One region of the Novosphingobium sp. TK71 genome, then DNA from elsewhere that is predicted to be linked to it. Evidence: riboswitches for the same ligand, from Rfam matches in the RefSeq annotation. Region 1 holds a riboswitch; each other region holds the start of a gene.
What was found. Region 1 has a riboswitch for cobalamin ahead of ACXJ16_RS22110 (DUF1852 domain-containing protein). Riboswitches for the same ligand answer to the same signal wherever they lie in the genome.
Positions count from the first base shown of each region.

Region 2: it holds a riboswitch for cobalamin, as region 1 does, so the genes downstream of both, ACXJ16_RS06940 (TonB-dependent receptor plug domain-containing protein) here and ACXJ16_RS22110 (DUF1852 domain-containing protein) in region 1, are expected to answer to the same signal.
Region 3: it holds a riboswitch for cobalamin, as region 1 does, so the genes downstream of both, ACXJ16_RS01090 (TonB-dependent receptor domain-containing protein) here and ACXJ16_RS22110 (DUF1852 domain-containing protein) in region 1, are expected to answer to the same signal.
Region 4: it holds a riboswitch for cobalamin, as region 1 does, so the genes downstream of both, ACXJ16_RS15630 (TonB-dependent receptor plug domain-containing protein) here and ACXJ16_RS22110 (DUF1852 domain-containing protein) in region 1, are expected to answer to the same signal.

Region 1 covers NZ_JBSZKA010000001.1:1,381,383-1,388,835, forward strand. Annotated here, with positions in the region: gene ACXJ16_RS22105 (methionine synthase) at 1-213, opposite strand, end outside; gene ACXJ16_RS22110 (DUF1852 domain-containing protein) at 243-1,229, opposite strand; cobalamin riboswitch at 1,634-1,857, opposite strand; gene acnD (Fe/S-dependent 2-methylisocitrate dehydratase AcnD) at 2,039-4,657, shown strand; gene prpF (2-methylaconitate cis-trans isomerase PrpF) at 4,657-5,886, shown strand; gene ACXJ16_RS22125 (hypothetical protein) at 5,883-6,188, shown strand; gene prpC (bifunctional 2-methylcitrate synthase/citrate synthase) at 6,230-7,405, shown strand; gene prpB (methylisocitrate lyase) at 7,415-7,453, shown strand, end outside.
Region 2 covers NZ_CM143962.1:1,506,425-1,513,877, reverse strand. Annotated here, with positions in the region: gene ACXJ16_RS06950 (EAL domain-containing protein) at 1-334, shown strand, start outside; gene ACXJ16_RS06945 (PepSY domain-containing protein) at 331-1,827, opposite strand; gene ACXJ16_RS06940 (TonB-dependent receptor plug domain-containing protein) at 1,831-3,849, opposite strand; cobalamin riboswitch at 4,033-4,277, opposite strand; gene ACXJ16_RS06935 (S10 family peptidase) at 4,431-5,996, opposite strand; gene mfd (transcription-repair coupling factor) at 6,120-7,453, opposite strand, start outside.
Region 3 covers NZ_CM143962.1:254,059-261,511, forward strand. Annotated here, with positions in the region: gene mdh (malate dehydrogenase) at 24-986, opposite strand; gene ACXJ16_RS01080 (hypothetical protein) at 1,362-1,736, opposite strand; gene ACXJ16_RS01085 (cell wall hydrolase) at 1,859-3,004, opposite strand; cobalamin riboswitch at 3,222-3,422, shown strand; gene ACXJ16_RS01090 (TonB-dependent receptor domain-containing protein) at 3,498-5,357, shown strand; gene ACXJ16_RS01095 (ABC transporter substrate-binding protein) at 5,354-6,304, shown strand; gene ACXJ16_RS01100 (FecCD family ABC transporter permease) at 6,301-7,269, shown strand; gene ACXJ16_RS01105 (ABC transporter ATP-binding protein) at 7,266-7,453, shown strand, end outside.
Region 4 covers NZ_CM143962.1:3,295,694-3,303,146, reverse strand. Annotated here, with positions in the region: gene ACXJ16_RS15630 (TonB-dependent receptor plug domain-containing protein) at 1-1,378, opposite strand, end outside; cobalamin riboswitch at 1,544-1,735, opposite strand; gene ACXJ16_RS15625 (cobyrinic acid a,c-diamide synthase CobB) at 1,892-3,172, shown strand; gene paoC (aldehyde oxidoreductase molybdenum-binding subunit PaoC) at 3,169-5,367, opposite strand; gene ACXJ16_RS15615 (FAD binding domain-containing protein) at 5,364-6,314, opposite strand; gene paoA (aldehyde dehydrogenase iron-sulfur subunit PaoA) at 6,311-6,976, opposite strand; gene ACXJ16_RS15605 (PepSY-associated TM helix domain-containing protein) at 7,129-7,453, opposite strand, start outside.

The DNA of each region.
Region 1 (7,453 bases):
CGTGACGAAATGCTGGCGCGTCTGTTCACCATCGCCGACGATATCAATGCCCGCCTGCCGTTGATCGTCCACCGCCAGTCGCAAGGCATCCTGCTTGCCGGCGATCAGTTCCTCGCCCTCCAGCTTCCATGGCGACCAAAGCGTCTCGGGCTGCGCGAGCCAGGATGGCTTGGGCAAGCTACCGGCGGTCGATGTGGGTAACAGTCTCTTCATATCGGATAACCTTGTGATTTCTTGACTGATCAAAGGACGCAATTGGCCGACCATTGCTGGAGAATGGCTTGGTGTGGTTTGATGAATTGTTCTTCGGCGAACTTACCCTGCTCAATAGCAAGGCGGCTCCGCTCCTCCCGGTCATAGACAATCTGGGTGAGCGAATAGTCCTGATGCTTCAGGCTCGGCTGATAGACCTTACCCGCAGCAGAATTGGCGTTGTAAATCTCGGGCCGGTAGATCTTCTGGAACGTTTCCATTGTGCTGATGGTGCTGATAAGCTCAAGGTTGGTATAGTCGCCGAGCAAGTCGCCGACGAAGTAGAACGCCATCGGCGCGGCGCTATCTCGGGGCATGAAATAGCGAACCTTCAGGCCCATTTTGGCGAAGTACCGATCGGTCGAAGAGAACTCGTCTTGCTGGTATTCGGCGCCCAGGATGGGGTGCTCGTTCTCGGTGCGACGATAGGTCTTGCTGCTTGAGACGCTCAGGCAAATCACCGGCGGCTTTTTGAAGTGCCCCTTGTAGGCATCCGAACGCAGAAAGCTCTTGAAGATCTTGCCGTGCAAGTCGCCGAAGTCATCCGGAATGCCGAATGCCGATTTCCCCTTGTTGTGCTCTGGTAGCAGAACACTGAAATCGTAATCGCGCACGTATGAGGAGAAGTTATTCCCGACGACGCCCTCGCTGCGTTCGCCGGTTTTCTTATCGACAATGCTTGTTTTGAGGATTTCGATCATCGGGAATGCGTTACCGCTACCGGCGGCGTCGACCTTCATTTCAACGGAGATGATATCCAGGGCGACGGCATAACGATCGCCTTCTGGATTATCCCAATGCGCCAAGGCGTTGAAGCGATTGTCGATCATGGCCAGGGCTTTGCGCAGGTTTTCCTGACGGCTTTCCCCTCTGGCCAGATTGGCAAAGTTGGTGGTGACGCGCGTATTATCTGCAGGACGATAATCCTCGTCGAAGCAGATGCTCTTGATACTGAATAGGAAGTCTGGGTTGTTCATGGCTCTGTGTCCTGAATGGCGCGGCGGCCCGCTCGGATTGGGTCTGCAGTTTTCAGTTCGCGGCCAGTGCCAACGCGGCAAAGGACCGCATCTGGCGCCCGCTGCAGGCGCGCAAAATCTCCTTCGGGCCGGCGTGGTGGCCGGTCCGTCATGGTCATTCGCAATGGAAAATCTGATTGGCGCGCGCGCCGCGTCAGGCGGGGATCAGCCCCGCAGACACGGCGCGCCAACGCATTCGTCGGTGCGGGACGGAGCAGAACAGAATTGGAAACATCGACCGATCACCTGCATTTGCCGGGCGAAAGGTCCGAATGAAGAGCGCGCAGGAGGTGCACAGACCCGCATGGCGCCTATGCCACGAAGCCCGCTTCAAGCGCGATCCACCGGAGGAACCCCCGTCCGAGGAAAGTTATGGCGCCGAAGGCAGGTCTCCTGGCTCACGGGTCATCGCTTCAGTCCCGGCCTTCCCGGCTCTATTGCGAAGAGCCAGTGACACGAATTGGGACTTCCGCTCGCCGCTTACAGTTGCGGGGGCAGCGCCGGATTCCGTCCTTTCGAACACCACCGGCTTCCCGTCTTAGCCCCGCCGTCATGCCTGAAGCGGGGAACCTCGACATCGTTGGTTAGAGCACCAGAAGCGGCGAATGTCAAGACTGATATAAAGATATCTTTATATGATTTTCCGAATTTGAGCTCACGTCGCCGGAACCGCAAGGTTCGCAAAATTTGCAGATTTGCAGCGCCCAGTCCGCAAAACTTCGCCTTTTCAGCCATTTTCGCGGGCCGCGAACCATGCGGATAAGGGCGGCATGAACACCGTCTTCCGCAAACCCCTGCCCGGTACAAAGCTCGATTACTTCGACACCCGAGCCGCGATCGACGCCATTCACCCCGGCGCGTACGACACGCTGCCTTATGTCTCGCGCGTGCTTGCCGAACAGCTTGTAAGGCGCTGCGACACGGCACTGCTGAACGATGCGCTGATCCAGATCGTCGGACGCAAGCGGGATCTCGACTTCCCATGGTATCCCGCGCGTGTCGTCTGCCATGACATCCTCGGTCAGACCGCGCTTGTTGATCTTGCAGGCCTGCGCGATGCCATTGCCGATCAGGGCGGCGATCCGGCCAAGGTCAATCCTGTGGTGCCAACCCAGCTCATCGTCGATCACTCGCTCGCGGTCGAATTCGGCGGCTTCGACGCCCAGGCCTTCGACAAGAACCGCGCCATTGAGGATCGCCGCAACGAGGACCGCTTCCACTTCATCGAATGGACCAAGAGCGCCTTCGAGAACGTCGATGTGATCCCTGCCGGCAACGGCATCATGCACCAGATCAACCTTGAGAAGATGTCGCCGGTCATCCAGGTGCGGGGCGGCGTCGCTTTCCCTGACACGTGCGTCGGCACCGACAGCCACACCCCGCATGTCGATGCGCTCGGCGTGATTGCCATCGGCGTCGGCGGGCTGGAGGCAGAGACGGTCATGCTCGGCCGCGCCTCGATGATGCGGCTGCCGGACATTATCGGCGTGAAGCTTATCGGCCGCCGCAAGCCGGGCATCACCGCCACCGACATTGTCCTCGCGATCACCGAGTTCCTGCGCCAGAGCCGCGTCGTCGGCGCCTGGCTGGAGTTCTACGGGGAAGGCGCGGACAGCCTTTTGATCGGCGATCGCGCCACGATCTCCAACATGTGCCCGGAATACGGCGCAACGGCAGCGATGTTCCATATCGACAGCCAGACGATCGATTACCTGCTGCTGACCGGCCGTGACCCCGCGCATGTCCGTCTCGTCGAGGACTACGCGAAGCTCACCGGCCTGTGGGCCGACGATCTGCGCAATGCCGAGTACGAGCGGGTGCTGGAGTTCGACCTGTCGACCGTCGTCCGCAACATGGCCGGGCCCTCCAACCCACACCGCCGCTTGCCCACCTCGGCGCTGGAGGAGCGCGGCATCGCCGTCGATTTGGACAAGGCGATCGCGCAGGAACGCGAAGGCCTGCTGCCCGATGGCGCCGTGATCATCGCGGCGATTACCAGCTGCACCAATACCTCGAACCCGCGCAATGTCGTCGCCGCTGGCCTCGTTGCGAAGAAAGCCAATGCACTGGGCCTTGTCCGCAAGCCCTGGGTCAAAAGCTCCTTCGCGCCCGGATCCAAGGTCGCGCGGCTGTATCTGGAGAAAGCGGGCCTCCTTCCCGAGTTGGAAAAGCTCGGCTTCGGCATCGTCGCCTATGCCTGCACGACCTGCAACGGCATGTCGGGCGCGCTCGATCCCGAAATCCAGCAGGAGATCATCGAGCGCGATCTCTACGCCACTGCTGTCCTCTCCGGAAACCGTAACTTCGACGGACGCATCCACCCTTACGCCAAGCAGGCCTTCCTCGCCTCGCCGCCGCTGGTGGTCGCCTATGCGCTGGCCGGCACGATGCGCTTCGACATCGAGAACGACGTGCTGGGCACGGCTAACGGCAAGGATATTCGTCTCGCGGACCTCTGGCCCAGCGACGAGGAAATCGATGCCATCGTCTCCGCCTCGGTGAAGCCCGCACAGTTCCGCGAGGTCTACGACCCGATGTTCGCGCCGCAGGGACGAAGCGCAGCCAGCCCGCTCTACGACTGGCGCCCGCAATCCACCTACATCCGCCGTCCGCCCTATTGGGATACCGAAGGCGTCGGCGCGCTTGCCGCAGTCTCCCGCACGCTGAAGGACATGCGCCCACTGGCGGTCCTGCCGGACAATATCACCACCGACCACCTCTCGCCCTCCAACGCCATCCTCGCGAGTTCGGCGGCGGGCGAATACCTCACGAAAATGGGCGTGCCGGAAGAGGACTTCAATTCCTACGCCACGCATCGCGGCGACCACCTGACTGCCATGCGCGCAACATTCGCGAACCCGCAGCTCGTCAACGAGATGGTCGTCGTGGACGGTTCGGTAAAGAAAGGCTCGCTGACCCGGCTTGAGCCCGACGGAACCGTCATGCGCATGTGGGAAGCGATCGAGACTTACCTCGATCGCCGCCAGCCCCTGATCATCATCGCCGGCGCCGATTACGGCCAGGGATCCTCGCGCGACTGGGCAGCCAAGGGCGTGCGGCTTGCCGGTGTGGAAGCGATCGTTGCCGAAGGCTTCGAGCGCATCCACCGCACCAACCTCATCGGCATGGGCGTGCTCCCCCTCGAGTTCAAGCCGGGCACCACACGCCTGACACTGCGCCTCGACGGCACCGAAACCTACAGTGTCGAGGGCGAACGCAAGCCCGGCGGCGAGTTGATGCTGATCGTCCGACAATCGGACGGCGTGCTCAAGCGCGTGCCGGTCATCTGCCGCCTCGATACAGCGGAAGAAGTCTCGATCTACGAGGCGGGCGGCGTGTTGCAGCGCTTTGCAGCAGACTTCCTCGCCTCGGAAACGGAGGCCGCGTGATGAGCCAGATCGCCATCCCTGCCACCTACATGCGCGGCGGCACCAGCAAGGGCGTGTTCTTCCGCCTCGAAGACCTGCCCGAGAGCTGTCGCCAGCCCGGCAAGGCGCGCGACCGCCTGTTCCAACGCGTGATCGGTAGCCCTGATCCCTACGGCGCGCAGATCGACGGCATGGGCGGCGCGACCTCCAGCACCAGCAAGTGCGTGATCCTCTCGCCCAGTAGTCGCGAAGGGCATGATGTGGACTACCTCTACGGCCAGATCTCAATCGATGCCGACTTCGTCGACTGGTCGGGTAACTGCGGCAACCTTTCGACCGCCGCCGGGGCTTTCGCAATCCATGCCGGATACGTCGATGCCGTCGCCGATGACGGTGCCCCGTCCGGCACGCGCACGGTACGCATTTGGCAGGCCAATATCGGCAAGACCATCATCGCCCATGTCCCGGTCGCGCTTGGCAAAGTGCAGGAAACCGGTGACTTCGAACTCGACGGCGTGACTTTTCCCGCCGCCGAGATCGTGCTCGAATTCCTCGATCCCGCCGAAGATGATGCGGACGGTGGGGCGATGTTCCCGACCGGCAATCTTGTCGACGAACTCGACGTTCCGGACGCTCGTGTGGCGGGCGGCAAGCTCAAGGCCACGCTTATCAACGCTGGTATTCCGACGATCTTCGTCGACGCCGAGGACATCGGCTACACCGGCACCGAACTGCGCGACGCAATCAACGGCGATGCCGCAGCGCTATCCCGCTTCGAGGCACTACGCACCATTGGTGCCTTGAAGATGGGCTTGATCAAGACGCCCGAGGAAGCGGCGAAGCGTCAGCATACGCCCAAGATCGCCTTTGTCGCCTCGCCAGTCGATCACCGCACGTCGAGCGGAAAGGAAGTCCTCGCGGGCGAGATTGATGTGCTGGTCCGGGCCCTGTCGATGGGCAAGTTGCACCATGCGATGATGGGCACCGCCTCGGTCGCCATCGCTGCCGCTGCTGCCGTGCCCGGCACACTGGTCAACCTCGCTGCCGGCGGGGGCAAGCGCAATGCGATCACCTTCGGCCACCCCTCGGGCACCCTGCGCGTCGGTGCCGAGGCCCGCGAGGTCGATGGCCAGTGGACTGTCACACGCGCGATCATGAGCCGCAGCGCCCGCATCCTCATGCAAGGCGAGGTTCTCGTGCCCGCCTGCATCCTCGAAGAGACCCAAAGTTCCGAAAGGATCACGGCATGATCTCCAATCGCCCCGGGCGAAGCCTCGACTTGCTCGGCGCCATGGTCTCCGTTGCCACGGACCGTGCATCCGGAAGCCTTGGCGACACGATCCGCATCGCCAGGTGCGACGCCGTTCAGCTGAGGGAGGGCTTCTCGGTCCCCGACGTTGACCTCGAGACCTGGTCGGTCAGCGAGGACGAGCAAGCCATCGTTGTCTCCGTTTTCGCGACCGCGACCGATCGCGACGGCGGGCGCACCATCGCGGCCAGCGGCCGCTTCACCTTCACCACCCTCACCCAGAAGCGGGCCTGCGGCGCATGAACGCCCATTCGAACCCGCCCATTTCGACCCGAGAGGATCCTATGGCCCCGACGCCCACCAACGAAGTCGCTTTCAAGCCCAAGAAATCGGTGGCGCTCTCCGGCGTCGCCGCAGGCAACACCGCTCTTTGCACGGTCGGCAAGACCGGCAACGACCTGCATTACCGTGGCTACGACATCCTCGACATCGCCGAGTCCGCCGATTTCGAGGAGATCGCTCATCTCCTGGTCCACGGCGAACTGCCGACCGCGCCGCAGCTGGCGGCCTACAAGGCCAAGCTCAAGGGGCTTCGCGGACTGCCGCATTCGGTCAAGGCCGCGCTGGAAGCCATTCCTGCTGCCGCGCATCCGATGGACGTCATGCGCTCCGGCGTCTCGGCGCTGGGCTGCGTGCTTCCCGAAACGCACGACCACAACCTGCCCGACGCGCGCGACATCGCTGACAGGCTGATGGCCTCGCTCGGCTCGATCCTGCTCTACTGGTATCACTTCGCCCACCACGGCCGCCGGATCGAGGTCGAGACCGATGACGACAGCATCGGCGGCCACTTCCTGCACCTCCTCCACGGCAAGGCACCGTCGGAAAGCTGGGCGCGGGCGATGCACACCTCGCTGATCCTCTATGCCGAGCACGAGTTCAACGCCTCGACTTTCACCGCGCGCGTCATCGCAGGCACCGGTTCGGACATGTATTCGTCCATTGCCGGCGCCATCGGCGCGCTGCGCGGCCCGAAGCACGGCGGCGCCAACGAAGTCGCCTACGAGATCCAGAAGCGTTACGCCGGCGCCGACGAGGCTGAGGCGGACATTCGCCGCCGGGTCGAGGCCAAGGAAGTGGTGATCGGCTTCGGGCATCCGGTCTATACGATCTCCGATCCGCGCAACGTCGTCATCAAGCGTGTGGCGAAGTCGCTCGCCGACGAAGCGGGAGCGCAGCGCCAGTTCTCGGTCGCCGAACGCATCGAGAGCGTGATGTGGGACGCCAAGCGCATGTTCCCGAACCTCGATTGGTTCTCGGCCGTCTCCTACAATCTGATGGGCGTGCCGACGGCGATGTTCACGCCGCTTTTCGTCATCGCCCGCACCTCAGGCTGGGCCGCGCACGTCATCGAGCAGCGCCAGGACAACAAGATCATCCGCCCCTCGGCCAACTACACCGGCCCGGAAAACCTCACATTCGTGCCGCTTGCGCAGCGCAATGAGCCCCGCGCGGCCTAAGGAGTACCCATGCCCTATCTGATTGCAGACGAACTGCCCCGCGAAAGC
Region 2 (7,453 bases), on a different replicon from region 1:
GGAATTCTCCTCGCAGGGTATCCGCATCGCGCTTGACGATTTCGGCGCCGGTTTCTGCAATTTCCGCTATCTCAAGGTCTTGCCGATCCACTATCTCAAGCTGGACCGCGCGATGATCGACGGCATCACCACCGACAAGCGCGACGTGGCGGTGCTGCGCGCCATCGTCGCCATGGCGAAGGCGCTGGACCTCGAAGTGATCGCCGAGGGTATCGAGGAAGAGGCCCAGCGCAAGGTCGTCGCCCGTGAGCATTGCGCCTATTATCAGGGGTTCCTGCGCGCGCAGCCGATGTCGACGGCGATGTTCGCCAAGCTCGCCCGGGTGGAAGCCTAGCGAGATCCGGCGGGGCGTCTGCGCCGGCGCCAGCGGCGCCAGTCACGAAGGACCTTGTTCCATGCCATCCACGTCCCCGTCGCGCAGACGAGAGTGACGGCGGCCAGCAGGGGAAGCACCACGAGATCCCACCAGGGACGCTTGCGCAGCACCGGGAAGTCCAGGCTGTGCAAGCCGTCCTGGAGCCAGCGGTAGCTGCGCCCGTTGCGATCGAAAGCGCGCAGCAACTGGCCGGAGGCGGCATCGATGTAGAGCCGCGTCTGTTCGCCGTCCTTCAGCACCGCGCGCCAGACCGGCAGGCGGGCGGGGGACTTGCGGCCGTAATAGTAGGCGTCCTCCTCATCCAGCAGGTCCAGCGAGCCGAGCTGCGGCGTGCCCGCCAGCGCCGCGCGCAGTTCCTGCTCGCGCAGGGGCGCGGCAGTTCCCTTCGCGTCGAAGCGGCGGGTCTCGCCATCGGCGTTCACCGCGAGAAGGAACATGCGCCCGCCGAGCGGCGCGGTCTCGATCCGCACCGCGGTACCGGCCCGTTGTTCCGAGACCTTGGCGGCGGCGGAAAGGGCGCCGCGCATCTCGCTCCAGCGCGGCGTGCCGGCAAGGCGCTGGCGCTCTGCGAAGCCGCCCATGCTGTCGAGCAGGCCCCATGGGTTCATGGATAGCAGTCCGCTCGCCGCCCATGTCAGCGTCAGCAGGCCGAAGAACAGCCCGAACACGTGGTGCCACCACCACAGGCCCTTGTAGGGCGATCCGATCGTGCCGTCTCGCCGCCGCCGCACGCGCACGATACCGGCCCAGATGCCGGTCATGGTGAGAAAGCATCCGGCCAGCGAGGTCCATATCACGACCTGGCTCCACAAGGCGCCGTCCTGCCGCAGGATCGTGGGATAGAGCCAGTGCGGCACCGCGCCCAGCCAGCCCCAGAACCGCTGGAACCGCGTGGTCCGCTGCACCACTTCGCCCGATGTGCCAGAGATGTAGATTTCGGTTCCGGCCGGATCGCCATAATCGGCGCGGTAGAGCGGGGCGTTGCGGCGATAGGTCTGGACGGTCCACTGGTCCATCCCGGTTTCGGTCAGGGGCTGGGCGGACGAGGCGATCCCGTGGCCTTTCGCGAAGTCGGCGGCGATCCGGCGCAATTCGGCAGGCGAAGGCGGCCCGAGCGGGCGGCCGGTTTCCAGGTCGAAGGCGGCGGGCGTGGTTCTCATCTGCGGGATCGGGCGATCCGCCGATGCGGCCGGAACCACGCGCAGGACCGGGCGACCGGCGCGCATTTCCACGCGCGCCGAAGTTATCGGGATGTCTGCGGGAATATCCACCGCTCCCAAGGCGGCCTGCGCCGGCAGGCGCAGGGGCGCGAGCCCCCGCACCTGCGCTCCGGGTTCGAGCCTCGGATAATCGACGTAGATCATCACGAAGCCGGACAGGCACCACAGCGTCATCAGCAGGCCGACGAAGACGCCGAGCCAGCGATGCGCGATCAGGACAGCGCGGGGCATGGCCTAGAAGCTCAGCCCGTAGCTCACCCGCAGCGTGCGCGGCACGCCCCGGTTGAAGTAGAGGAAGCGGCTGTTGCTCCCGTCAAGCGCGCCGGCATCGGTGACGGCGGAGGCATAGCCGCGCGTGGCATAGGCCTTGTCGAACAGGTTCTCGACATTGACGCCGAAGCGATTCCGGCGCGCCTCGCCGTCGACGTAGAAGTGGCCGCCGAGATCGACGAGTACGTAGTTGCCGTAGTTCATCCGCCCGAAGCCCGATGCGGTGGACCAGACATCGCCGATCCAGTTGACCGCCAGGTTGGCGCCGAATGGCCGGTCTTCCGGGGAATAGGCCAGCGTTCCCTTGGCATATTGCGCGGGATTGCGGTCCCGCTGGACCGAACTGCCCTCATTGCGGACGCGGGCATGAGTGTAGCTTGCCGCGAGGCTCCAGCCGCTTTCCAGCTGCGCCGTCACTTCCGCTTCGGCCCCTTGCGAACGGACCTTGTCGCGCACGTTGATGTAGGTGCCGTTGGGATAGGCCGGATCGTCGTAAGTCGAATCGATGAGGTCGGTGATGCTGCGGTTGAAGTAGGTCGCCTTCCAGCCGAAGCGGACACCCGGCAGGGTCGCCGCGCCGCCCAGCGATGCGTTGAGATTCACGCTGTGCTCGGGCTTGAGGTTCGGGTTGCCGGTTTCGCAGCAGGGGTCGTTGCCGTAGAGCTGGGAGGCGTCGGGCAGGACGAACGAGGTGCCGCCATTCGCCTCCACATAAAGCGCTTCGGCAAAATCGTAGCGGCCCGAGACGTTCCAGATCGTCTTCCTTGCGCCGTCCGTGCGGTTATGCCGCAGCCCGGCGGCGATCCGGCCCTTCGAGGATATCTCGTCGGTCGTGCGGATCTGCGCGATGGCGGCGTGGACCTGTTCGCTGGTCGGCGCGATCAGCAGCACGTCGTCCCGGCCGGAGAAGTTCTGGAAGTCGTAGCCCAGCAGGTACTCCAAACCCCGGTGCGGATGCAGCTTGACCACCGCGCTACCGCCCCAGTCGCGGTAGCCCCAGAACGTGCCTGCCGGGTAGATCACTTGCGGATCGTGATCGGGAAGCGAGTTGCGGATCTGGATGTAGGCGGTCTTCCAGTCGTGGAAATAGCCCTTGAGGAAGAACTGCACGGTGTCGCTGCCGGTATAGTCCAGCCGGGCGCTGGCGATCTCCTCGTTGCGGTCGTTCCGGCTCTCGCGGATGCGGGTGGGCGAAAGGTTGTCGAGCTTCGCCTCGGTGTGTTGGTACTGGAGATTGAGCGCGAGATCGGGGGCGAGGTCGTACTGGTACTTGAGGCCTGCGGACCACAAGTCGTAGCCGAGCCGGCGATCGGTAAGGCTGGGCTGGTAGGCGCTGTAGGGCATGTATCCCTCGGAGCGGTTGCGCGAGGCATAGGCCACGAACCGATGCCCGCCCGCCGCGCCGCGCAGGTAGCCGTCGAAGCTGGTGCCGCCCCACGAATCGACCGAGGCGTTGACCTGCCCGTTGAAGTCGTCCGTGAAGCCGCGCGTCACCACGTTGATGATCCCGGCCGAGGCCTGGGTGCCGTAGAACAGGCTCTCGCCGCCGCGCAGCACCTCGATCCGCTCGATCATGCTGGCGGGCAGGGTGTCGTTGGGCGAGGTACTGCCGTAGAGCCGGTTGTTCAGCCGGATGCCGTCCATCGTCCAGAGCACGTCCTGCGTGCGCGAACCCTGCAGCGAGACATCGACGTAAGTGAACGGCCCGTTGCGGCCGCGAATGTAGAGGCCGGGCACCGAATCGAGCGCTTTCACCACGTCCACTGCGCCGCTGTCGCGAATCTGCCTGCCCTCCACGACGGCCATGTCGTTGCCGTAGCGGGAAAGTTCCTGCGGCAGCGTTTCCTCAAGGCTCTGGCCGGTGACGACGATGGCGCCGTCCTCGCCGTCGCCGTCGGCGCGTTCCCCGGCGAAAACCGGCGTGCTCCAGGCGAGCGCCAGCGCCGCGGCAAGCGCCGCGTGCGAAACCTTTGCGAAATTCATCTTCATTCCCCTGCCGGGCGCCAGCGATCCGAAGCAGGGGACTGCCGTTTGCGAACGGCCGGCGCACCGACCGGCCGGGCGCCCATGGAAAGGCGACCGTTCAGCGCACCGTGCGGCCCCTGCCGCTCGTTCGTCGCTCAGACGGAGAAATCACCGTGCCCCGGCCATCCCCTGGACCAAAGCAAGAGCGACCGGACGCCGGCAGGTCTCCTGGCTCACGGGTCATCGCTTGATGCACGGCCTTCCCAGGCCTCGCAGGATTTAGCGTCCGGCCCAGTGGCTGCGGCATGGGCGCCTTGCCCGCCGCGTGATGTACATCGCGCTCGCCGCTTACAGTTGCAGGGACAGCCTCGGATTCGAAGGCGGCAAAGCCCTCTCACCGCGTTCCCTATTAAGCCTCTTTCGAGGCACCGACGCGATCATTCGCCCGGCTCGTCAGACGAATCCGGGCGGAAGCGCTGGTAGCGGGCGATGCGGGCGGGGGCAATCCTCCATGCGCCAGTCACCGCCGCGGCGTTCGGGATGGAGGGAAATCGGGGGGAGAGCGGGGCGGCGGATCGTCGCCGCCCCGCAAGAGGATGTCAGCGCGCGCCCTCGGCGTAGTAGCGCTCCATGTCGAGGCGCATCTGGTGCAGCGCCTCGGGGTTCAGATAGACCATGTGGCCTGCCGGATAGTACTTGAACTGCAGGTTCTGGCGCAGCGCCGGCGCCAGCATCATGTGCTTGAGGTCGCGCTCGGTCGAGAAGAACGGCGTTGCCATGTCGTAGTAGCCGTTGAGCGAAAGCACGCGCAGGTGCGGGTTGATGCGCATCGCGGTGCTGAGGTCTGCGGTCACGTCGGCGACGTTCTGTTTGCGTCCGGCGGGCGGCTCATGCGTCCAGTCCCAGTCCACCGGGCCGCCCTCGCGCGCGCTCAGGCGGTAGTCGAGATCGGTCTTGTAGCCGAGCGTGGTGGTCAGCTGGTCAAGGAAGCTGCCGACATAGAGGCCGCTGATCGCGGTGTCCGAAGGGTCGTACTCGGGGCTTTCACCGGCCGCATCGGCATCGAGACCCTTGTAGCGGCCGTCGAAGCGACCCACCGTCTCGCGCCCGCCGCGCAGCAGTTCCTTGCGGAAACGGCCGAGATCGACGCGCAGGTTCGCCTGCTTCACATAGTCCACCGAAAGGCCGGTGAAGCGGCTGAGCTGGCGGGCTACGGCGTCTTCCTCTTCCGGGGTGATGTCCTGGCCCTTGGCGAGCGCGGCGGCATAGGCGCCGTTGGCGAACTGGCGGGACTGTTCGACGAACTCGTCCACGGTCGCCGGACGATCCGCCACGCGGCCGTGATACCAGGCGACGGCGGCATAGGTGGGCAGGTAGCCGACGTAGATATTGTCGAAGCCGCTCTGGCGGATGCCGTAGTTCATGATCGACGAAAGTAGCACCACGCCGTTCAGCGCCATGCCGCGATCCTCAAGCTGGTAGGCCAGCGCGCCCGAGCGGGTCGTGCCGTAGCTTTCGCCGAAGATGTACTTGGGGCTGCCCCAGCGCGCGTTCTTGGTGGTGTAGCGGATGATCGCCTTGGCGAAGGCATCCACGTCCTGGTCCACACCGTAGAAATCGGCAGGCTTGGCATCGCCCAGGGCGCGCGAATAGCCGGCGCCCACCGCGTCGAGGAAGACCATGTCGGTGCTGCCGATCAGGCTGTCGGGATTGGGGCCGACGTCGAAGGGCGCGGGGCGGACGGCTTCGGGGTTGCCGGTGCGCACATGGTCGGGCGCGAAGCTGCCCATGCGCAGCCAGAGGCTCGCCGAGCCGGGGCCGCCGTTGTAGAAGAAGGTGACGGGGCGGTTTTTGCCCGGCGCGGTATAGGCGGTGTAGAACACGCTCGCGGTGGGCTTGCCCTGCGCGTCGCGGATGGTGAGGGTGCCAGCGGTGGCGGTATAGGCGATCGCCTTGCCGTCGACCCGGGCGGTGCCCTTGCTGGTCTTCGTCACTTCTTCGACCGGGGCGCTGGCCCAGTTCGCGGCCACCGCTTCGGCGGTCTTCTCGGCGTGCTGCTTGGCAGCGTCGGGAGCGTCGGACTTCTGGGCCAGCGCCGGCTGGGCCAGCGCGATCAGCGAAGCGAAAGCGAGGGTTGCGGGGGCCAGGGGCGAGGGAAGCCTCATCGAAATTCCTTTGTTTTTTCGCGAACCGAGCTGCTTTTCCTAACGGCTCGCCTCACGCGGGCAAGGCTTCGCCGCAGGGAAAACGCCGGTTTTCCCGAAAATCGTATACCGGGCGCCTGAGGCTCAGGCCTTGCGCGCGATGGAGGCGAGGCCCTTCGTCAGTTGCAGCAGCCCGTTGAGGCGGGACTTGGGATCGCCCCATGCGCGCTGCACCACCAGCTTGTTGTCCGGCCGCAGCTTCACCGTTCCCTGAAGGCGCTCGGCATAGGCGATGAGGCCCATCGGGTTGGGGAAGCTGTCGTTGTGGAAGCTGACCAGCGTGCCGCGCGGGCCGACGTCGATCTTGGCGATATGCGCCTCGATCGCCTGCCGCTTGATCTGGATGAGCTTCACGAGGTTCGACGTGGCGGAGGGTAGCGGGCCGAAACGGTCGATCATCTCGGCCGAGAGCGATTCGATCTCGTCCTTGCCCTCGGCATCGTTGAGGCGGCGATAGAGCGCCATGCGCACCGCAAGGTCGGGAACGTATTCCTCCGGGATCATGATCGGCGCTTCGACCGTGATCTGCGGAGACAGCCCCGAAGTGTCCTTCTCCAGCCCCACGCCGCCCGCGCGGGCGGCAAGGATCGCGTCCTCCAGCATCGACTGGTAGAGTTCGAAGCCGACTTCGCGGATATGGCCGGACTGTTCGTCGCCCAGCAGGTTGCCCGCGCCGCGAATGTCGAGATCGTGGCTGGCAAGCTGGAAGCCCGCGCCCAGCGAATCGAGGTCGCTCAGCACCTTGAGGCGCTTCTCCGCCACTTCCGAGAGCGCGCGGCCTGCGGGCGTGGTGAGATAGGCGTAGGCGCGCAGCTTGGACCGGCCCACCCGGCCGCGCAGCTGGTAGAGCTGGGCCAGGCCGAAGCGGTCGGCGCGGTGGATGATGATGGTGTTGGCACGCGGAATGTCGATCCCGCTTTCGACGATGGTGGTCGACAGCAGGACTTCGTACTTGCCTTCGTAGAAGGCGCTCATGCGCTCTTCCACCTCGCCGGCGCTCATCTGGCCGTGGGCGGATATGGCCTTTACCTCGGGGACGTGCTTGGCCAGCCATTCCTCGACTTCGGCCATGTCGGTGATGCGCGGCACGACGATGAAGCTCTGGCCGCCGCGATGGTGTTCGCGCAGCAGGGCTTCGCGCATCACCATGTCGTCCCATTCCATCACGTAGGTCCGCACCGCGAGGCGGTCCACCGGCGGGGTCTGGATGGTCGAGAGTTCGCGCAGGCCCGACATCGCCATCTGCAGCGTGCGCGGGATCGGCGTGGCGGTGAGGGTGAGGACGTGAACGTCTGCGCGCAGCTGCTTGAGGCGCTCCTTGTGATTGACGCCGAAACGCTGCTCCTCGTCGACGATGACAAGGCCGAGGCGCTTGAAGTTCACCGATTTCGAGAGGATCGCATGGGTGCCGCAGACCA
Region 3 (7,453 bases), on a different replicon from region 1:
GCGGGCCGGGCCGGTCAAACGGATCAGGCCAGCGAGCCGTCGATCGCCTTGCAGGCGACCAGCAGTTCCTTGACCGCGTCGATCGAGACCTGGAGACCGGCCTTCGCCTTCTCGTTCAGCTCGATCTCGATGACCTGCTCGACGCCATCGGCGCCGATCACGACGGGCACGCCGACATAGAGGCCGTCGACGCCGTACTGGCCTTCGAGGTGCGCGGCACAGGGCAGGACGCGCTTCTGGTCGCCCAGGTACGATTCAGCCATGGCGATCGCCGAAGCGGCGGGAGCGTAGAAGGCCGAGCCGGTCTTCAGCAGGGCCACCACTTCGCCGCCGCCGTTGGCGGTGCGCTTGACGATGGCGTCGATGCGCTCCTGGGTGGTCTTGCCCATCTTGATGAGGTCGGGAACCGGGATGCCCTTGACGGTCGAGTATTCGACCACCGGCACCATGGTGTCGCCGTGGCCGCCGAGCACGAACGAGGTCACGTCGCGGACCGAAACGCCGAATTCCCAGGCCAGGAAGGTCGAGAAGCGGGCCGAGTCCAGCACGCCGGCCATGCCGACGACCTTGTTGTGGGGCAGGCCCGAGAATTCGCGCAGCGCCCAGACCATCGCGTCGAGCGGGTTGGTGATGCAGATCACGAAAGCGTCGGGTGCGTTGGCGGCGATGCCTTCGCCGACTGCCTTCATCACCTTGAGGTTGATGCCCAGCAGGTCGTCGCGGCTCATGCCCGGCTTGCGGGCGACACCGGCGGTGACGATGATGACGTCGGCGCCGGCAATGTCGGCATAGTCGTTGGTGCCGGTGATCTTGGCGTCGAAGCCCTCGACGGGACCGCACTGCGACAGGTCGAGCGCCTTGCCCTGCGGCAGGCCTTCTGCGACGTCGAAGAGGACGATGTCGCCCAGTTCCTTCTGCGCGGCGAGGTGCGCGAGGGTGCCGCCGATGTTGCCGGCGCCGATGAGGGCAATCTTCTTACGAGCCATGATGCTTGCTTGTCCTTCCCAGAGGCGGGATCGACGGACGAAAAGGCGGCCTGCTGTGTCCCGCTAAAGGCAGGTGCCGGTGTTCAACGAGGGGCGACCTACGCCCCTCAAACCGACATTGCAACCGTGAAAAGCCCGCGCAAAGGGCTGGTGGGGCAGTTTTTACTGATAATAGTTCGCAATTGCAATAGTGGGCGGGAATGCGCGGAAAACGGGCCCGGGAAGCGGGGTTCGGAGCCTGTTTTGCGCAACCCGGCGGGCGCAGATTGCATCCAAGTGTCTCGCACGGCGGTATGACAGGCAAGCGTCGGGGAGGGCGAGTCGCCTTGGAGGAAGGGCAGGCGGTCGCGAGTCACGGCGGCGGCGGCGAGACTGTCAGGCGTTCGTGGTGAGCCGTCTGGCGAAGGCTTCGGCCATGCGGTGATCGAGCTGCCGGCAGATGGCGATCCACCAGTCGCAGGCCGCGATGTCCCCCGCGAGGCGCGCGGCGGCGGCATTGGCGCGGGCATGGGAGGCGGCGGACAGGCCGTGGCGGGCGAAATGGCGCAAGGCTTCGGCGAAGATGCGCTCGTTCGCGGCCAGGGTGGCCGCATCCTGCTGCTGCGCGGTGGCGTGCCCCTCCGTCCGCTGCCGGCGCGTTCGGCGACGAGTGCCGTTGTCGTTGACCGCGCCGAGCGGCACGGATGGACACAGCGCTCGCACGATCACAGGACACGTCCCGCCTTTGGCGGCGGAGAAGCGGATTGCCATGGTATCGGGCCTCTTGTCTTCGGCGTTAGGGGGTGGTGCCGCGACCCCGTTATAGGATTGCAGGCGCTAAGCCTTAATGAGGGCGTATGGTTGCCGAAACCTTGAGAGGGGAATCGGGAGGTTTACTGAACCGGTTGCCCGATCCAGCGCCCGGAATTGGCATACTCGGGCCTGATCCCATGGGCCTCGGGCAGGTTCCTCGCCCGGTATAGCGCCTCGCCGCCCCGTTCGCGCACGTCGCTGGCATAGGCGGGGACGGCGGCCTGCACGAGGGTGGCCGGAGCGGAGGCGGGCTGGATGGCGGTGTCCGGCCGGATCGGGGTTGCCGCCTCGAAGGCGCGCTGCACCGCGAGCGGGTCCAGCGCGGCGTTGGCCACCGCGCTGGCGGCGGAATCGTCATGGCGATGCGGCGCGGCGAGCGGCTCCCCGCCGAAGTAGGCGAAGCGGAAGGCCGAAGGGCTCCCCGCCGGTCCGCTCAGGGCATAGAAGCGGTGGGCGCCGATCGTCGAGAGATAATGGAGGCTCGGCGCCCAGTAGGGATTGACCTGGACGGTGTGGTAATGGGTGGCCAGGCCGACCGGCGCGTAGACGTAGCCCGAAAGCGCCGCGCGGGCGACTTCCTGCGCACGCTGCCAGAAGAAGCGCTGCGGCGCGCGTGCCAGCGACCCGTCGCAGGTGAAGGAGAACTGGCAGCCGGTCGAGCGTTCGGAGCCCTGGTAGACCACGCCGCAGACGGTCTTGGGATAGGCGGGATGGGCCAGCCGGTTGAGTACGACCTGCGCCACCGCGCGCTGGCCGGCATCCGGCTCGCTGGCGGCTTCGTAGTAGATTGCGGCGGTCAGGCACTGGAGCGCGCGGCTGCGGTCCACCCCGGAATTGTCGATGCGCAGCGCGCGGGCGACCGGGCCGGGGCCGGTCACGCCGTCATCGGCATCGGAATGAATGCCTTCGCCGATCCTGAGCACAGGCTCTTCGGCATCGAGATAGTAGAAGGCCGAACCGGGGAAGCTGGCTCCGGCCTGCTCGAAGGGCATCGGCAGGACCGTCTGTTCGGGGGACCGCGCATCGGCGATGGAGAATTGCTGCCAGGAACCCGGCGAGGCGAAGGCGGGCAGTGCCACGGCGGCCAGTGCGGCGAAACCCAGCGACCAGCGCCGGCGCGCGCGGCGTGCGACATGTCGCCGGCCGCCGCGCGCGAAGTGCCCGCGGAAATCGCGGGGACGCGCTTCCCAGGGTTCGAGGCAGGCAGGAAGGGCGGCAGCGGTCACGAATAGTCCTCTCGGCGCGTCCTTTCGGGGGACGGGCGCATCTTGCGCCTAACCCGCTTTGCGGCGCGCGGCATCCCTGCAGATCGGCACGTCCCGAAGCGGTACAGGCCCTGCCGATAGCCTTAATGGCTTAAGAGAATCTTCCGGTTTTCCCGGCGGCGATACCTGGCGCGGCCTTTACCGGCCCTGCTTGCCAATCCTCGCGCCGGACAGTATCGGCGCAAGCGACGTCATGGGTGGCCCGGAGCCGGGCCCCAGGATTGGAACCTGGTGGGAATTTCGGCGAAAGCCCGAAGCTGCCCCCGCAACTGTGACCGGGGAGCGCCCCCTCCACGCGATGCCACTGGGTCAAACCGGGAAGGCGGAGGCGGCGCGGCGATCCGGAAGCCAGGAGACCTGCCCTTGACGGTCGTTCCGCAGCCGGGCGGGGTGTCCCGGCATGCAGCGAGCACGCGCGCATGAGGAAAGGCGCGCGTCTCCGCCATGGACGGCAATGTCGTTCAAGGTTGGAGGAATTACCGTGAAGTATCTGTTTCTGCTGGGGACGGCCCTGTCCGTCGCCACTCCCGCGCTGGCGGACGAAGCCGCAAACGATAGCATCGCAGCGGACGGCATCGTCGTCACCGCGACCCGCACCGAGACCCCGGTGAGCGAGATCGGCCAGTCGGTCTCGGTCGTCACCCGCGAGGATATCGAGCGTACCCAGGCGGTCACCGCCACCGATGTGCTGGCCCGCCTGCCGGGCGTGACCTTCACCCAGTCCGGCGGCTTCGGCCAGCCCGCCAGCGTGTTCATCCGGGGCGCCGAGAATGCGCAGAGCCTCGTGCTGATCGACGGTGTGCGCATTAACGATCCGGGCGATGTCGGCGGCGGCTTCGACTTCGGCAGCCTGACCGTCGGCCAGTTCGACCGTATCGAAGTGGTGCGCGGCTCTTCCGGCGTGCTCTGGGGCAGCCGCGCCATCGGCGGCGTCGTCAACCTCATCACCGCGCGCCCGACCGAGCAGTGGACCGCGCGCGGCCAGGCCGAATATGGCTGGCGCGACCAGAAGCAGCTCGGCGCCTCGGCGGCGGGCAAGGTGGGCCCGGTCGGCCTGACGCTGGGCGGCAACTGGCTCAAGGGCGACGGCTATTCCGCCTTCGACGAGCGCCTCGGCGGCAAGGAGAAGGACGGCTTCGAAAGCAAGAGCGCCAATGCCCGGGCCGAAGTGGAACTGCTGAGCGGCCTGTCCGCCGACGCCGGGACCTACTGGACCAAGGCCAACTACGATTACGACAACACCGGCGCCGATGCCCTGAACGTGGGTATGAAGCGCGACACGGTGGGCTATGCGAACCTTCGCTACAAGGGGCTCGACGGCCGCCTGACCGCGCGCGTGGGCTACGGCCTCACCGACACCCGCCGCATCTCGGACGACGCGGTCTTCGGTCCCTACACCACCAACGGCCGCGCGGACCGCTTCGAGGGGCAGGTTTCCTTCAGCCCGATCGACATGGCCAGCATCCTGCTGGGCGCGGAGACCGAGAAGCAGAAATTCTCGAGCGATTACGCGAAGGACTCGACCTCGATCGACAGCTACTTCGGCATGCTGACGCTGCGTCCGGTCACCGGACTGACCCTGAACGGCGGGCTGCGCTACGACGACAATTCGGACTTCGGCCACAAGACCACGTTCTCGGCCAATGGCGCCTGGGTGATCGGCGGCGGCGAAAGCGCGCCGATCCTGCGCGCCAGCTATGGCGAGGGCTTCAAGGCGCCGTCGCTTTACCAGCTCTATACCAATGGCGGTTTCCGCGCGCTCGATCCCGAGACTTCGAAGTCGTGGGACGTGGGCGTCGAGCAGCCCTTCGCGGAAGGGCACGGGACGTTCTCGGTCACCTATTTCGACCGCAAGACCAAAAACCTGATCGACTACGATCTGGCCGAATGGAACTACTACAATGTCGGCCGCGCCCGCGCGAAGGGCGTGGAACTGGGCATGCAGGTGCGCGACTGGGAAGGCTTCGACATGAGCCTTTCCGCCACGTACCTCGACGCTACCAACGAGGATACCGGCGCCCGGCTCGCCCGCCGTCCCAAGACCAACCTCTACGCCAGCCTCGACAAGCACTGGTCGGACGGCTTCCGCCTCGGCGCGGACTTGCGCGTGGGCGGGGGGCGCTATGACGACGTGGCGAACACCTACTATCTTGGCGGCAATGTCGTGGTGGGCCTGCGCACGGCTTATGACGTGACGCGGAACATCCAGGTTTATGGCCGGGTCGAGAACCTGTTCGACGAGCACTACGAAGTGGTGCGGACATACGGCACGCCGGGCCGCGCGGCTTATGCCGGGGTTCGGGTGAAGATGTGATCCGAGCGCTTTCCCTGACACGGTCGGGACGGGGAAGGCGCAAGGCCCGCCTGCTCGCCGCCGCGCTGGCTCTTGCCGGCCCGGTGGCGGTGCTGGCGGGATGCGGGGGCGGCGATGCGGCCGACGCGCCCGGTTCCGCGAAGGCCGGTGGTCATCCCACGATCGTCTCGCTCAACCCCTGCACGGACGCGATCCTTGCCGAAGTGACAGGGCCGGGCCAGTTGCTGGCGATCTCGAACTACAGCCACGATCCCGAGAGCAGTTCGATGCCGTTGGAAGCGGCGCGTCGCTTCCGGGCGGTTTCGGGATCGGTGGAGGAAGTGGCGAGGATCGGCCCGCGTGTCGTCGTCGCCAGCGCCTTCCTCGATCCCGCAAGCGAGGCGGCGTTCCGGCGGCTGGGGTTCGAGCTGGTCAAGGTTCCGATAGCCTCCGACCTTCGGGCCGCGCGCGAGCAGGTGCGCCAGCTTGCACGGCTGGCCGGGCATCCCGAACGGGGCGAGCGGCTGGTCCAGCGGATCGATGCGGCCGTGGCCCGAAACGCGCCGCCCGCCGGAATGCGGCAAATTCCTGCACTGGTGTGGGAATCCGGTGGACTGGTGGCCGGAGACCGGACCCTGATCGTTGACATGATGGAGCACACCGGCTTTACGAATATTGCCGGCGCGCGCGGCCTCTCCCAGGCCGATTATCTGCCCTTGGAGCATGTGCTGGCGGACCCGCCGCGCGTGGTCTTCGCGGTAGGCGATCCGCTCGCCGAGGAGGACCGAATGCTGCATCACCCGGCGCTTTCCGCGCTGACCAGTACCCGGCGTTTCTTGCTGAGCCGCTCCATCCTGTGGTGCGGGGGGCCAACCATTCCGCGTGCGCTCGACGAACTCGCGGCGGCGCGCCGGGCGCTGGCCTCGCCGGAGCCATTGGGCGATTGGACTGTTTCCCTCAGACCATGAACCTGCGTTTTGTCCTGCTGCTGGCTCTCGCGCTTTGTGTCGCGGTGCCTTTGTCGCTGCTGGCGGGCCGCGTTTGGATCAACCCTTTTTCCCCGGAACTTCAGAACGCATCGATCATCCTCGTGCAGCTGCGACTGCCGCGCGCGGTATTGGCGCTGGTGCTCGGCGCCGGGCTGGGCGCGGCGGGGGCGGCGATGCAGGGCTACCTGCGCAATCCGCTTGCCGACCCCGGCCTGTTCGGCATAGCGCCCGGCGCGGCGCTGGGCGCGGTGCTGAGCTTCTGGACCGGCTATGCCTCGGCGCCTTGGATGCTGCCGGTCTTCGCGCTGGTCGGCGCGGGCGGGGCGATGACCCTGCTGGCGCTGATCGCCGGGCGCGGCGGCGGTGTGGCGTTGTTCACGCTGGCCGGGCTCATGGTTTCCAGTCTTGCCGGCGCACTGATGAGCCTTGCCATCAGCCTCTCCCCGTCGCCTTTCGCGATGAGCGAGATCGTTACCTGGATGATGGGCTCGCTGGCGGACCGTTCATGGCGGGAGGTCTGGATTGCCATGCCGCTGACCCTGGGCGGCATCGGCGTGCTGATCTACGCGGGGCGCGATCTCGATGCGATGACCCTGGGGGAGATGGCCGCCCGCTCGCTCGGCGTGGAGCCGCTGCGGCTTCAGGCGCTGATGATCCTGGGCGTGGGCCTGATTGTCGGTTCGGGCGTGGCGGTGGCGGGCATCATCGGCTTCGTCGGCCTGATGGTGCCGCATCTCGTGCGACCGATGACGGACCGCAAGCCGTCCTCGCTGCTCGTGCCTTCCGCGCTGGCGGGCGCTTTGCTGCTGCTCATGGCCGACTGTCTCTGCCGCATCCTGCCGCTGACCGGCGGCGAACTGCGGCTCGGCATCGCGCTCAGCCTGCTGGGCGCGCCGTTCTTCCTGCGCCTGCTGCTCAGGATGCGCCAGGGCATGGTGGCATGAGCTTCGGCGCTGACAAGGTCACTGTCGCCGGGCGGCTGGAGGATGTCTCGCTCAACTGCCGCCGCGGCATGATAACCGCGATCTGCGGGCCCAACGGCGCGGGCAAGTCCACGCTGCTTTCCGTGATCGCGGGGCTGCTCAAGCCCGATGGCGGCCGCGCCGTGATGGGCGGGCGGGCGCTTTC
Region 4 (7,453 bases), on a different replicon from region 1:
GCACTTCGCCGAAACCCTGTTCCGCGCCCACTTCCCAGCCCCGGGCCTTCTCGGGCCTGAGATCCGCCGCGCCATAGAGGCTGAACAGCTGATAGAGCGAGGGCGCCTTGAAACCCTCGTCATAGCTGGCGCGCAGCACCGTGGCGCCGGCGTTGGGCGTATAGACCGCGCCCGCGCTGAACACCGTGCTGCCGCCGAAGCGCGACTGGTGATCGTAGCGCGCGCCCCCGTTGAGCGTCAGCCCGGCCAGCGGTGTCAGGCGCAGTTCGCCGTAGACGCTGTCCGTATCCGCCGTGGTGGGCGTGAGAACATAGGCCGCCGTGCTGTTGGAGGGCGAGGCGGTGGTCATCCGCTGCTCCTCGCGCTCGGCGCCGAACACGGCCTGCACCTTGTCCGAGAACGCGTAAGTGCCCTGGTACTCGAAGCGGCGCACCCGGCCATGGGCGTCGAAGGTGATGGGGCGGATCGTCCGCGCGGGGTCGTAGTTCTCGCGGTCGGTCTCGGTCTGGAGCAGGGCGACGCGGTTGGCCAGCCTGCCGCCCGCCAGTTCGAAATTGAGCCCGGCATAGCCCGACCATTCCCCGGTCCGGCCATAGGCCCGTGAATCGCCCGAGGTGCCGTCGAAATCGTTCTTCGAATCCGACCAGTAGCCGCGCAGGTCCAGCGAGACGCCCGGCGCGACGCGGAAGGTCATGGTGCCGCTTGCGGAACTGCGCCGGTAGCCATCGTCCTCGGTGCCGTTGGAGCGGGCCGAGATGCCGTCGGTGGTGAAGCGGGAGGCGGAAATCCGCCAGTCGATCGCCTCGGAGGTGCCTCCCACCCCGGCGCGGGCCGAAACGGTATCGTGGGTTCCGGCCTCCAGCGCGAAGCTGCCTTCCAGCGGCTCGGTGGGACGGCGGGTGCTGACATTGACGACCCCGCCGATGGCATCGCTGCCCCACAGGATAGACTGCGGCCCGCGCAATATCTCGATGCGGTCGATATCGTCGACGAACAGGTTGGCGAAACCGTATCCCCCTGCCGTCGAGGAGGCATCGGACAGGCGCATCCCGTCGATCACCATGACGCCCTGCCCGGCATCGGCGCCGCGAATGCGCAGCGAGGTGGTGGTGCCGTAGCCACCGTTGCGCGACAGGCTGATGCCTGGCGTGCGCAGCAGCGCGTCGGTCAGTGCAATGGGCTGGGCGGCAACGATCTGCGCCTCGTCCAGCACGGTGACGGTGTCGGCCACCCGGTCGGCCGCAACCGGCGTGCGCAGCGCGGTAACGACGATGCGCTCGCCGGAGGACGCGGCATCGGCCGCCTCGGCCAGCGCCGGGAGAGGGTGACAGGCCAGCGCAAGAGCAAGGGTGCTGGCGGCGGGTATTCGGCAGTTCACGGCATATCCTTCAAGCGAGCGTCGAACCCGGCCGGGTCGGCACTCGCGCGAAAGGCGGCAGTCGTTCGGCAGGCGACGACAGGCCCTTTCGCGCCGGGAGCCGGCACGGCAGTGGCTGTCGTTGCGCGAGGATAGCCCCGTTCGCCCGGCTCACCCTGTCCGGTCGAAGAACGACTGCGGCAGGCAGGTCTCCTGGCTCACGGGTCAATGCCGTTTCGGCCGCCTTCTCAGGGATTTGCACCCCCAATGGCGAAATGGCCGCACGGCTCTCCGCTTACAGTTGCAGGGGCAGCCCGGGTCTTGAACCCGCGTTCCCTTTTGATCCCCTCGCGGGGAACCTGTCGCAGCGGCGGCCCTATCGGGTGGCGGTCCGGCGTGCAAGAGCGCGCTGCTTGCGCAGCCTTGCGAAGTGCCATAGGTCCGGCCGCCGGAAGGGGGGAACCGAACCATCATGCACCACTGCCGAGCCTTTCCGTCCGGGCGATATCCGTGCCTCCGCGCGGTGGCTGCCCGATGACCGCCTGCCCCGCCCTGCTCGTCGCCGCGCCGTCCTCGGGACAGGGCAAGACGCTGGTGACTGCCGCCCTCGCCCGCCGCCATGTCCGTGCCGGGCGCCGGGTGCGGGTGTTCAAGTGCGGGCCGGACTTCCTCGACCCGATGGTCCACGAGATCGCCAGTGGCGCGCCCGTCCACCAGCTGGACCTGTTCATGTGCGGCGAAGACCAGTGCCGCGCGCTGCTGCACGAAGCAGCGCTGGAGGCCGACCTGATCCTTGTCGAAGGGGTGATGGGCCTGTTCGACGGCACCCCGTCCTCCGCCGACCTCGCCCGGCATTTCGGCCTGCCGGTGATGGCGGTGATGGATGGTTCCTCCATGGCGCAGACCTTCGGCGCGCTCGTCCACGGTCTGGCGACTTACCGCGACGATGTGACCCTCGCCGCCGTGCTCGCCAACCGCGTGGGCAGCGAACGCCATGCCGAACTGCTGGAACGCGGCCTGAAGGAAGGCGTGCAATGGCTCGGCGCGATGCGGCGCGACGAGGGTGCCGGCCTGCCCGAACGTCATCTCGGACTGGTGCAGGCCGGTGAAGTCCCCGATATCGAAGCGCGGATAGACCGCGCCGCCGATCTCCTGCCCGAAAGCGCCCTGTGGCTGCCGGAACCGGTGTCCTTTCCGGCCGCGCCCCGCTGCGCCGCTCCGCCGCCCTCGCTGGCGGGCCGGCGCATCGCCGTGGCCCGGGACGAGGCGTTCGGGTTCATCTACCCGGCCAACCTCGCCTTTCTCGAAAGCGCGGGCGCCCGGCTGTCATTCTTCTCGCCCCTGCGCGACACGGCGCTGCCGGAATGCGACGCGCTCTGGCTGCCCGGCGGCTATCCCGAACTTCACCTCTGCGCGCTCACCGCGAACCGGACGATGATCGGGGCCATACGGGAGCATTTCCTGGCCGAACGCCCGATCCTCGCCGAGTGCGGCGGCATGCTCTACGCCTGCGAACGGCTGGAGGACGCATCAGGCACGAGTGCGCCGATGCTGGGCCTGCTGCCTGCGCAGGCCAGGATGCAGCCCCGGCTTGCCGCACTGGGCATGCAGGAAGCCGAACTCGGCGGCCACGCAGTCCGCGGCCACACGTTCCATTACTCCAGGCTGGAAACCGGCCTTGAACCCGCAGCGCTCGCCCGCACGCCGGACGGGCGCAAGGGCGAGCGGATTTTCCGGCAGGGCTCGCTCACTGCGAGCTACATGCACTTCTATTTTCCGTCGGCGCCGGAACTGATCGCGGCACTTTTCGGCTAGGCAATCGCCGGCAGCTTCGCGAGGTGCTTGTCCAGCGTGATCGGATAATCGCGAATGCGGACGCCCGTCGCGTTGTAGACCGCGTTGGCCACTGCCGCCCCCACGCCGCAAAGCCCGAGTTCGCCCACGCCCTTGGCCTTCATCGGCGAGACCTTGTCGTCCGCCTCGTCCAGGAACACCACTTCCTGATGCGGGATGTCGGCGTGGACCGGCACTTCGTATCCGGCAAGGTCGTGGTTGACGAAGAAGCCGAAACGCTTGTCCACCGCCAGTTCCTCCATCAACGCGCCGCCCACGCCCATGGTCATCGCGCCGATCACCTGGCTGCGCGCGGTCTTGGGGTTGAGGATGCGCCCGGCCGCGCAGACCGCCAGCATCCGCCGCACGCGGACTTCGCCGGTATAGGAATCCACTGCCGCTTCCACGAAGTGCGCGCCGAAGGTCGATTGCTGGAACTTCTTGGCGAGATCGCCCCACTGCATCGTCTCTTCGGCAACGAGTTCGCCCGATTTCGCGGCATCGGCCAGCCGTGCCGAACGGTTGCCCGCGCGAATCTCGCCATCGGCGAATTCGGCCGCCTGCGGGTCCATGCCGAGTTGCTGCGCCGCCATCTCGCGCAGCTTCGCGCAGGCCGCGTAGACCCCCGAAGTCGCGCTGTTGGCGCCCCATTGCCCGCCCGAGCCCGCCGAGGCCGGGAACGAGGAATCGCCCAGCTTCACGCGCACTTTCTCCACCGGCAGGCCCATCATCTCCGCCGCGGTCTGGGCGATGATGGTGTAGGAGCCGGTGCCGATGTCGGTCATGTCGGTCTCCACCGTGACCATGCCGTCACCCGACAGGCGCACGCGCGCCGCCGAAGTCATGTTGATGTTGTTGCGGAACGCCGCCGCCACGCCGAGCCCGACGAGCCAGCGCCCGTCACGCACTTGCGCCGGTCTGGCGCTGCGCCGGTCCCAGCCGAAACGCCGCGCGCCGTCCTCGAGGCAGCGCACCAGGTTGCGCTGCGAGAACGGCCGCTCGGGATGCTCGGGATCGACCTGCGTATCGTTGAGCACGCGGAACTTCACCGGGTCCATACCCAGTTTCTCGGCCATCTCGTCCACCGCGATCTCCAGCGCCATGAGCCCCGGCGCCTCGCCCGGCGCGCGCATGGCATTGCCTTCGGGCAGGTCGAGTTCGGCCAGCCGCAGGGCGGTGAGGCGGTTCGCACCGGCGTAGAGCAGCTTGGTCTGCTGCGTCGCCCCTTCCGGCCCGCCGCCGGGCAGATCGCCGGACCAGCTTTCGTGGCCGATGGCGGTCAGCTTGCCGTCCTTCGTCGCGCCGAGGCGGATACGCTGGATCGTCGCCGGACGGTGCGTGGCATTGTTGACCATGAACGGGCGCGGCAAGGCGATCTTAACCGGCCTTCCGCAAGCCTTGGCGCCCAGCGCGGCCATCACCGCATCGGCGCGCAGGAACAGCTTTCCGCCAAAGCCGCCGCCGACATAGGGAGACATCACGCGCACCTTCTCCGGCGGCATCTTGAACGTCGCCGCCAGTTCCCGCTTGTTCCAGGCGATCATCTGGTTCGAGGTCCAGAGCGTGAGCGCATCGCCTTCCCACCAGGCGATCGTGGCAAACGGCTCCATCATCGCGTGGTTGTGATCGGGCGTGGTGTAGGTCTGGTCGATCTGCACGGGAGCCGCGGCGAAAGCACCCGCGAAGTCTCCGGTGTGGGTATCGGCATCGTTGCCGGTCAGCGGCTGGGCGCCCGGCTTCTCCTTGGCGAGATCGAAGCGTCCCGCCGCGCGCTCATACGTGATCCGCACCGCATTGGCGGCAGAGCGCGCCTGTTCGAAGCTTTCCGCCACCACCACGGCAAGGGCCTGGTGGTAATGATCGATATTGGGCCCGCCCAGCAGCTTGGCGGTGTTCATGCTGCCCTTGCCCAGCGGCTGCGCGTTCTCCGCCGACACGATGGCCAGAACGCCCGGCATCCGCCGCGCATCGTCCGCGTTGAACGTGGCGATACGGCCCTTGGCGATCCCGGCACCGATCACGAAGCCATAGGCGGGCTTGCCCGGCACCTCCCGGTGCTCATAGGCATAGGGCGCCTGTCCGGTGGTCTTGAGCCTGCCGTCCACGCGGTCGACGGCCTTGCCGATCACCTTCATCGCATCGATGGGATTGGTGCCTGCGGGCGTTTCGAACTTCATGCCCTGTTCTCCGCGATGAGAGCCGCCAGCGTGCGCTCGGCCAGCGTGATCTTGAAAGCGTTCTCGTGCGTGGGGCGAGCGCCTGCGAAAGCCGCGCGTGCCGCCGCGCCGGCACCGGCAGGCAATTGCGCATCGGCAGCCTCCACCCGCCACGGCTTCGGCGCAACGCCGCCGAAGGCGACCCGGCCGCTGCCGTCCGCTTTCAGCACCGCCGCTACCGAGACGAGCGCGAAGGCATAGGAAGCACGGTCGCGAACCTTGTGGTAGAAGTGGCTGCCGCCGATCGGGGCGGGCAGGGTCACGGCGGTAATCAGCTCGCCGGGCTGGAGCGCGTTCTCCACATGCGGGGTATCGCCGGGCAGGCGGTGGAATTCCGCCACCGGAATGCTGCGCGTCTTGCCGCCCGCATCGACGGTTTCCACCGAGGCATCGAGCACGCGCAGGGCCACGGCCATGTCGCTGGGATGCGTGGCGATGCAGGCGTCGCTCGTGCCGATCACACCGAGCTGGCGGTTGACGCCGCCGATCGCGGCACAGCCCGAGCCGGGCCGGCGCTTGTTGCAGGCCTGGTTGGTATCGTAGAAATAGGGGCAGCGCGTGCGCTGGAGCAGGTTGCCGCCGGTGGTCGCCTTGTTGCGAAGCTGGCCCGATGCCCCCGCGACGATGGCCCGCGTCAGCACGCCGTAGTCCTTGCGCACCCTGCGGTCCGATGCCAGCGCGGTATTGCTGACCAGCGTGCCGATGCGCAGGCCGCCGTCCTTCGTCTCCTCGATTCGGTCCAGCCCGAGGTCCTGCACGTCGACCAGATGGGTCGGCGTCTCGATCTCCAGCTTCATCAGGTCGAGCAGGTTGGTGCCGCCCGCGATGAACTTCGCGCCCTTGTTCGCGGCGACGGCAGCGGCGGCAGCGGCGGGCGTCCGCGCCCGCTCATAAGTGAAGGCCCTCATGCTTCGACCTCCGCGCCGTGGGTTTCGGCGATCCGCACGCCCGCCACTTCGGCCATGGCCTCGGCGATGTTGGAATAGGCGCCGCAGCGGCAGATATTGCCGCTCATGCGTTCGCGCATTTCAAGCGCGGTAATCTCCGGCGCGCTGCCGACATCGGCCTGCACATGGCTGGGAACCCCCGCCCTGATCTCCTCCAGCACCGCCACCGCCGAGCAGATCTGCCCCGGCGTGCAATAACCGCACTGGAAACCGTCGTGCTTGACGAAGGCCGCCTGCATCGGATGCAGGCCATCCGGCGTGCCGAGCCCTTCGATCGTGGTGACTTCGTCGCCTTCGTGCATGACCGCCAGGCTCAGGCAGGAATTGATGCGCGTGCCGCCCACCAGCACCGTGCAGGCGCCGCACTGTCCGTGGTCGCAGCCCTTCTTGGTGCCCATCAGGCCGATATGGTCGCGAAGCGCATCGAGCAGCGTGGTACGCGTATCGAGCATGAGCGCCTGCGGCTTGCCGTTGACCTTGAACGTGACTGCCATCGACGGGGGCTGCTGTGCCATGGGTGCCGCTCCTTCCGCGACGGAAGGAATGGCGGAAATTCCGACACTTGCCACGCCGCCCGCCAGAACCGCCCGTCTGGATACCTCGAAATGCGCCGTTTCGCTCATTGCCCGTCCTTTTCGCACCATGGGGACGCATGACCGTCCATCTGGCACGATAACGCACAGGCGCGCCAAACGGCACTGCGCTAAATCGCATGCCGTCATGAACGGGGCTCATGATCAACTGTTCCCGAGGGGCGTCCCGGGGGGCGAGGTGCCTAGGCCGCGCGGCCGCGCAGGAGCGAGGCCAGCAGGCCCGCTCCGCCCGCCAGCAGCAGGACATCGATCAGCAGCGATCCGCCGCCGGGCAAGGCCGCCGCGCCGTGGATCAGGGCCAGCATCGCCAGCAACCCCGCCAAGGCCCAGCGCCAGCCCCGTGCGAGCCGGGGTCCGGAAACCGACCTTGCCAGCGCCGAGGCCACTATCGACAGGACGGTGAGCCCCAGCCATGCCTGCGGAAGCGGCGCTTCGGGTGCGAATCTCGCCAGCAGCGCGGTCATGGCGAGGATCGCGGGCTGCCCCCAGCAGACGGCAGCCCAGATC